Regions from separate parts of the Lysinibacillus sp. RC79 genome, predicted to be linked through region 2. Evidence: riboswitches for the same ligand, from Rfam matches in the RefSeq annotation. Region 2 holds a riboswitch; the other holds the start of a gene.
What was found. A riboswitch is a leader RNA that binds a small molecule or an ion and turns the genes downstream of it on or off. The one in region 2 is predicted to bind FMN.

Region 1 (4,440 bases), on a different contig from region 2:
CAGCACTTGAACACTGTACAGGTGACCAAAAAATGGTCATTATTATGCGTTACTTTCAAGATTTATCGATTGCAGAAACAGCGCAAATACTAGATTGGACAGAAGCGAAGGTAAAAACCACTCAGCATCGTGCCATTAAATTTTTAAGGCAACAGCTACAACAGGTTAGAGAACAGGAGGCGAAACGGCAATGACACATAATCAATTTGATGATGACCAACTTGAACATGTATTGAATAATGCCCCTAAGCTTTCTGACCGCCGTTCGAAAGAAGAAATATTAAATCGATTATTGGCAGATGCTCGCTTGCAGGATAATGTCCATCTTCAAGAAGCTATACAACAACCAATAGATGATGAAATAACATCGCAAGAGCAACAACACAGTATGCATAAGCAACAAGAAAGTACCGAGACAGCAACAACAAAGAAGAAAGCTCGTAAATGGCCAATCTTTATGAGTGTTGCAGCAGTTTTCGCTTTAACAGTACTTACAGGCTCCATGTTCATGAATCATAATGATGCAAAAATAGACCAGGCTAATGCTCCTGAACCTTCTCAATATTCAACATTGCAGGATAATCGCGCAGCAAAAAGCTCTGTCAACCATGATAAAATTATGGAGTCCAACATAGTAGCAGACCGTGCACAGATCATGTCACTACGATCATCTGTTTATGAGGAAGATTTAACAGATGCAGTAGTGTTCCGTATTGGTTTGGCAAATCGTGATAAGAAAAGTGTACCGATGACGTATATCATTCCAAATGAACGAGTTGCTACTGATTTTGGGAAGAAAAAGCCCACAACACTACAAATGTATGAAAAGTATGCGCCACAAATTGATGAGAAAGCAAATGGTTTTACTAACTATCATCCATATAAAGGGGAAATAAAGGAGAAGGGTGATAAACTAGTCCATGTATTGCCGAAGAAAAATGACTTTGATGTCGCTTCAGCAGATACAGACGAATATTTAGGGACAATACAGGATACATTCTCAGATTCCGAGTATAAAGATATTGAGTTTGAAAATCCTGATGGTACAGTCCGCGAGCTTGCCAAGGAAGAAGATTCAAGTAAACCCATGGCATTAACAAGCTCAAATCATTTTAATTATTATTTATATAAAGATGAAAATGGGGCTGAATATTTATCACCTGATTCTCGTAAAACTTTTTCCACAGTAACAGAAGCGCTTACTGTTATGCGAAATAATAATGATGATGCATACTTTCCTGTCGTACCGGAAAATATAACATACACTGTGAAAGAGGTAGCAGAAGGCGTTATTGTTACATTTGATGAACCGCTTGATTTAACGACAATAGACGCGGTTCGTGCAACTCAATTGATAGAAGCTATGATGCTCACTGCTGCAAGCTTTGATAAACAAATACGTCTAGACAATGTTGTACAGGAGATCTGGGAAGGATTGGATTTGAAAAATTTCTTGCCAAAGCCTGTAGGAGCCAATAAACGATATATGCCATAAAAAGCATTACAACAAATAGACGAACTTAACTTAAATAATTTTTTTTGGAGCATTCTCGCCGTTGTATGTGCGTGAATGCTCTTGGCATTTTATAACACCAATAGCAAAGAAGTTAAGGGAACGATAAATTGCCTGATTGGTGAACACTAATAAGCAATTGGGATGCGGAAAACCTCTACTGATTACAGTTTCACTTTATAAGGATATTAACCGAGTATCTGTAAAACATACAAGTTTAATCGGAATTTTTTAAGCAAAGCTATTTACTTTTCTCTAATAATTCATTATAGTAAGGCTATGAAACAAAAAAATAATGATTCATCTTCGGGGCAGGGTGAAAATCCCGACCGGCGGTAATAGAGTTGTAAATCGCTAATATTTCCTTTAAGTCATATTAGCTCGAATGATTTACTAAAGGCTCTTCAGCCCGCGACCTGTGCAAATAATTTTTTGCATGGCTGACTTGGTGCGATTCCAAGGCCGACAGTTAAAGTCTGGATGGGAGAAGATGGAGGTACGATCGTCATTCATTGTTATGAATTTAGCTATGTACGAGCGTTTTTTCGATGTGGCTTCACACAGCGTATGCTCAAAAATAGTTAATTAATGGCGTTTTTTAATCATGCCTATTCTCCCTTATGTTCTTTTGCATAAGGGTTTTTTCATGATAATAATTGATTAGGTCGTAACCTTTCTTCTTGCGAGATTGAATCAGCAAAGAGGAGAGAGTTTTTATGAAGAAAAATGTTAAACTTCAATCGTTTATAACGATTGGTATGCTGAGCAGTATTTCGTTTTTATTAATGCTTTTTAATTTCCCTATTCCGCCATTTCCAGCGTTTTTGGAAGTGGACTTCAGTGATATGCCAGCATTACTAGCGGCGATCACTATGGGACCTGTAGCCGGTATTTTAGTAGAATTCTTTAAAAATGTGTTGGACTGGGTTTTCTCAGGCACGCCAACGGGAGTACCGGTAGGACATATCGCGAACTTTGCAACAGGTATTTTATTTATTCTACCAGTTAGCTTTGTTTTTAATCGCGTCAAAACAGTTCAAGGTCTTATCGGAGGTTTAGCTGTTGGAACAATCATAATGGCAGTTGGAATGAGCATTCTTAACTATGCAGTATTTTTACCTATGTACACTTACTTTTTAGGTATGGAGCCTGTTGTAGGTGATTCACTATATAAAATGATCGTAGCTGGTATATTGCCATTTAACATTGTGAAAGGTATTTTAATTACTATCATCATGGCATTGCTATTCACAACAATGCGTAAATGGATTGATCATCAGCGTTCCATATATTTAACAAAATAATTGGAATGAAACCTCGAGCTGTTAAACGCTCGAGGTTTTTTTATGTGAGTTGGATAATATTGCGCAAAAGTAACATATAGAATTAATCTAGTCGGGTTTAGTATTTTAATGTAGAATAAGGAAGAGCTTAGAATGTTAGAGGAGTTTGAAGAGATGAGTGAAAAAAAGAGTCAGTGGTCTAGTAAACTAGGCTTTATTTTAGCATCGGCAGGAGCTGCAATCGGACTAGGGGCAATTTGGAAGCTTCCATATGTTACTGGACAAAGTGGTGGGGGAGCGTTTTTCCTTATTTTTGTTCTATTTACATTGTTGATTGGTTTACCGATGTTATTATCAGAATATGTTTTAGGTCGTGGTACACAGTCTGAGGCTGTGACTGCCTATAAAAAAATTGCACCTACGAAAACAGGCTGGGCTTGGGTTGGTCGTATGGGTGTACTTGGTTGTTTTTTATTGTTAAGTTTTTATAGTGTTGTGGGAGGTTGGATTTTTATCTATAGTGGCCTTGGTGTGACTGGGGCTGTTATAGATCCTGCCAATGATCCTAGTGAACTATTTGGAAAGATTATAGGAACACCATGGATTACATTACTAGGTTTAGGATTGTTTACGCTAGTAAATGTGCTAGTCATTTCACTTGGTGTGCAAAATGGTATAGAAAAGGCTAATAAGTGGATGATGCCTTTATTATTTATTATGTTTATTGTGCTTGTTGTGCGGGCTTTAACATTAGATGGAGCAATGGAAGGGGTTAAATTCTTCTTGTGGCCGGACTTTTCCAATATAACTGGAAAGGCTATATTAGAAGCGTTGGGGCAGTCCTTCTTTGGCTTAGCGGTAGGATTTTCTTGTCTTGTGACGTACAGCTCATATTTAAAGAAGGATGTGAGCTTACCGAATTCTGCAGGCTCCGTAGTTCTTCTCACTGTGCTTGTATCGTTCTTAGCAGGATTGGCAATTTTCCCAGTTGTATTTGCTTTTAATTTAGAACCATCGTCTGGACCAGGCTTACTATTTATGGTTCTGCCAACAGCATTTAGCCAAATGCCCTTTGGTGAAATATTCTTAGCGATGTTTTTAATATTATTTTTATTTGCAACGTTAACCTCTTCCTTCAGTTTATATGAAATTATCGTAGCGGCATTTATGGAGAAAGGGCGTATGTCTCGTCCTGCATTGACAATGCTACTAGGTGTAGTAGTCTTTGTTGCGGCGATTCCTGCAGCTCTTTCATCGAGTACATTGGCGGACGTATCAATCTTTGGAAAAACAATTTTTGATGCAACTGACTTTTTAGTATCTAATTTAATGCTTCCGTTAGGTAACTTGTTGATTGCTATCTTTATTGCGTATGTGGTTGATAAAGAATTTGTGAAGAAGGAATTATTAATAGGAAGTCAAATGGGGCAGGGGTTCTATTCAACATATCATCTATTGATGTTAATAGTAGTCCCTCTTGTAATTATCGTTGTGTTCGTAAATATGCTTTTACAATATTAAAAAGAGAAGGTTGCGTTCCGTTTAATTGGAATGCAACCTATTTTTTTATAATGATGGGGGCAACAATAGGTTAATATTCGCTAAGTGATAGCTCACCTAGCCAGCCTTCTTTAATGATCTGTC
Region 2 (4,440 bases):
AATTCCTTTTGCTGATTCATTACATACATAATCATAATGTGTTGTTGAGCCACGGATTACTGTACCTAATCCAATAATTGCATCATATTTCTTTGTTTCAGCTAACTGTTTTGCGATGAATGGAACTTCAAATGCACCAGGAACCCATGCTACATCGATAGAATTCTCATCCACACCATGACGCTTTAAACCATCTAATGCACCGTCCAATAATTTGCTTGTAATAAATTCGTTGAAACGACCTACTACTACTGCTATTTTTAAATCCGTACCAATTAATTGTGCTTCAAATTTTTTACCCATTGTTCTTTTCTCCTTTTTTATAATGTCATTGTGTTTTCTTCTATTATTTGTTGACGACGATATGTTGCTAATGCTTCAATTGAAATCATTTTTAAATGATGTTGCGCTGCATATTTAACGAGGTCATTAAAGCGTAGCATTTTGCCATTGTCGCCCATAATTTCGCAAATAACTCCCGCAGGAATACTATTACACAGCTTGGCCAAATCAATTGTTGCTTCTGTATGTCCTCTACGCTCTAATACACCATTGTCCTTTGCAATTAACGGGAATACATGGCCCGGTCTACGAAAATCCGCAGCTTTTGCTTGTGGCTCTAGCATTTTTTGTATAGTCATTGCCCGTTCAAAGGCGCTAATTCCAGTTGTTGTGTCAACATGATCTATACTAACGGTAAATGCCGTTTGATGATTATCTGTATTAATATTAACCATAGGCTTTAATGCTAATTTTTGTGCAAGCTGCTGTGAAATCGGTGTACAAATAAGACCTCTTCCATAGGTCGCCATAAAGTTAACCGTTTCCGGTGTCATAAATTCCGCAAGAGCTAGTAAGTCCCCTTCGTTTTCTCGGTCCTCGTCATCTACTACAACAATCATCCTACCTTGTTTTAAATCCTCTATTGCTTCTTCAATTGAATGTAGCAATATCGCCACCTCCTGTTCAAATATGTTGGTTAAAACCCATTTTGTGCTAAGAAGTCTCTTGTGATGGTCGGTGGTTCCTGTCCATACTTAAGTTGATGCAAAATGTATTTTCCAACTAAATCGGTTTCTACATTGACGAGATCACCAATCTTCTTCTTACCTAAAATGGTTTCCTTGTAAGTATGGGGTATCAGTGATACTGTGACACCGTTTTCCTCGACATGAAAGAGTGTTAGACTCGTTCCGTCAATTGTGATGGAGCCCTTTGGAATACAGTAGCTCGTTAACTCCGTTGATAATTCAATATCAATATAGACTGCATTTGCTAATGGCCGCTTGCGCACTATTTTCCCTACCCCGTCTACATGTCCGGATACAAAATGACCACCGAAACGTCCATTAACTGACATAGCGCGCTCTAAATTTACCGGATCTCCAACTGCGAGCTGCTGTAAATTTGTTGCGCTCACTGTTTCAGGCATTACATCCATCGTTAGCTCTTGTTCATTAAAATGTATCACTGTTAAACAAACACCATTGACCGCTATACTGTCCCCGAGCTTTACATCCTCTACCATTTTCTTTGACATAACGGTAATTTTCATACTTTGTCGATCGCTTTGCATGGTTTTTACAGTACCAATATCCTCAATAATTCCTGTAAACATTTTTTCACCTGCTTTCATTCATTTAATAATTTCCGTTCAAACAAAAAACCCCTTAGATTAAAGGGGTTTGGGAGTTCATATACATAAGACGTCAACAAATAAACCTTATGGATATAAAATTTTTCCATAGGCTGTCATCTCATCGTTCTTCTCCCATCCAGACTGTCACTGTCGGTTTTGGATTTGCACCAAATCAGCTTGCGCTCACGGACTTTGAATTTCTTCATCACCGCCGATTGGGAATTTCACCCGACCCCGAAGAACTACTGCTATTCAATTTTTAGCTAAATAAAACAAAAACTACTTCCCATTAAACGATGGGAAGTAGTTAACATAAAAGCATACTCAAATAAACCTTATAAACTCAAACGAATTTAAAAAGATCACACTTTTACCCTTCTCCCATCCAGACTATAACTGTCGGTTTTGGATTTGCACCAAATCAGCTTACGCTCACGGACTTTGAATTTCTTCATCACCGCCGATTGGGAATTTCACCCGACCCCGAAGGATATTTTTATTTAGCTATTTCTTACGATAACACTATTTTATTTTATTATCCAGATAATTGTTTATAAAATTTTTTTCTCTAATTCATTTCACATTCGCTACATAAAAACAGCCACCACCTTTGGTCATTAATAAAGACCAAAGGCGTGACTGTTCCAAAGACAAATCAATTATGCCTCGGCATAATTGCGTCCGGAATCGGCTTTGTGCTTGCACAAAGAACTCCTTTCCGATTCCGTGACATCCGCCGGAGGCTTTAACTTCTTTCAGCAGGTATTTGGACACTCGATGAAAAGTAGCTTAAATCCGCATTCATCTCTCCCACCTATAGAGGTAGGAGACTTCTGTACCTGTCGCTACGCTTTCGCTACAGAAAACATTGCTGAAAGAAGTTAAATTTATACAGTCAAACTACCGTCAACAGAGACAACAGCACCAGCCATGAAGCTTGCTTTATCTGAAGCTAAGAATAGGACCGCTTCTGCTACTTCTTCTGGTTCACCATGGCGTCCCATACGTACACGTGACATTTCTTCGGGTACGTATCCTGTTTTTTTAAGTGTTTCACCAACACTATGGAATAATGGTGTAACGATACCACCTGGACACACAGCATTAATACGAATACCTTTATTTGCATACTCGATCGCTACCCCTTTCGTTAAACCGATTACTGCATGTTTACTTGCGGAGTATACAGCGATACTGTGTTCTGGACGAATACCTGCCGATGAAGCAGTATTTATAATCGACCCTTTACCCTGCTTTTCCATTACTGGGATGACATATTTCATGCCAAGAAAAATACCTTTTACATTGATATCCATAAGACGATCGTATTCTTCCAATTCTACCGTTGTAAATGGTGCGAATTTTTGAATAATGCCAGCGTTATTGAAGAATACATCTATACAGCCATATGTGTTTACCGCTTGCTGTACATAATTCTGAACATCCTCTACTTTGGAAACATCCGCTTTAACAAAAATTCCTTCACCTCCATTTTGTTGAATTAGTTTAAGGGTCTCTTCTCCAGTTTTCTCGTTAAAATCAACTAACACAACTTTATAGCCATTTTCAGCAAATTTAATACTAGTTGCTCTACCAATTCCACTACCTGATCCAGTAATAACTGCAATTTGATTATTTGTCATATTCTCTTCCTCTTTCCGTTTTTATATTTTATTACGTAATCACAAATATTTTCTTAATAGGTGGTCCTCTTTGCCTTTCCATGTTATGGCCCTTAGTTTAATTTCATTTTCATGTAATCATCGTAATTACCGTTAAAGATACTCGTGCCAGTTGGAGAAAGCTCCACCATTTTGTGTGCTAGCTTATTAAGAAAATATCGATCATGCGAAATAAAGAAAAGTGTTCCCTCAAAATTCAAAAGAGCCTGTTCCAATACTTCTTTACTAAATAAATCAAGGTGATTAGTTGGCTCATCCATAATAAGCACGTTAGCTTTTTGCAATATGAGTTTCGTTAAAGCTACTCGTGCCCTCTCACCTCCACTGAGGGTAGATATCTTTTTAAAGACCTCTTCACCAGTAAATAAGAAATTCCCCAAAACAGTACGAACTCTAGCTTCTTCAATGTGCGGGTACATACTCCAGACCTCATGTAAAATGGTGTTATTTGGGTGTAAATTCGATTGCTCTTGATCGTAGTAACCTACCGTCACATCGTTCCCCCAAGTGATAACACCACTATCCGGACTAATCTCCTTTAACAGCGTCTTTATTAGTGTTGATTTTCCAACACCATTCGGACCAATTAATGCAACCTTATCACCACGATGTAGCTGAAAATTAATATTTTTTAATAGCGGTTGTTGCTCGCATTCTACCGTAAAGGAAACCGATAAATCTCGTACCTTTAACACTTCCTTATGAGAGTTTTTTTCCATTGAAAATGCCATCTGTGTATGTTTTAAATCCTTTAGAGGCTTCTCAATTCGTTCTATTCTCTCAAGCTGTTTTCTTTTGTTTTTTGCACTTTTAGAAGAAGTAGCCATAGTAATATTGCGTTGTATATAGTCTTCCATTTTCGAAATTTTTTGCTGTTGCAAGACATATTTTTTTTCAAGCAAGTTGCGATTTTTTTCTTTACTTTCTACATACTTAGAGTAATTGCCAACATATTTCCTGACTTCTGTTCGCTCAATCTCATAAATACCGTTAACAAGTGCATCTAAAAAATATCGATCATGCGAAATGACAAGAATGGAACCTTGGTATGAGCGTAAATACGATTCAAGCCAATTTAATGTTGTAAAATCCAAATGATTTGTCGGTTCATCTAGCATT

Region 1: another riboswitch for FMN. It lies ahead of ABH968_RS17685 (ECF transporter S component); the one in region 2 lies ahead of ribE (riboflavin synthase).

Annotation. Positions count from the first base shown of each region.
Region 1 is NZ_JBGCCD010000020.1:16,781-21,220, reverse strand. It holds gene sigX (RNA polymerase sigma factor SigX) at 1-194, shown strand, start outside; gene ABH968_RS17690 (RNA polymerase subunit sigma) at 191-1,495, shown strand; FMN riboswitch at 1,812-2,009, shown strand; gene ABH968_RS17685 (ECF transporter S component) at 2,230-2,817, shown strand; gene ABH968_RS17680 (sodium-dependent transporter) at 2,971-4,317, shown strand; gene ABH968_RS17675 (STAS domain-containing protein) at 4,388-4,440, opposite strand, start outside.
Region 2 is NZ_JBGCCD010000045.1:32,350-36,789, reverse strand. It holds gene ribH (6,7-dimethyl-8-ribityllumazine synthase) at 1-303, opposite strand, end outside; partial or broken gene ribB (3,4-dihydroxy-2-butanone-4-phosphate synthase) at 357-950, opposite strand; gene ribE (riboflavin synthase) at 980-1,618, opposite strand; FMN riboswitch at 1,760-1,885, opposite strand; FMN riboswitch at 2,009-2,134, opposite strand; gene ABH968_RS25855 (SDR family NAD(P)-dependent oxidoreductase) at 2,527-3,282, opposite strand; gene ABH968_RS25850 (ABC-F family ATP-binding cassette domain-containing protein) at 3,375-4,440, opposite strand, start outside.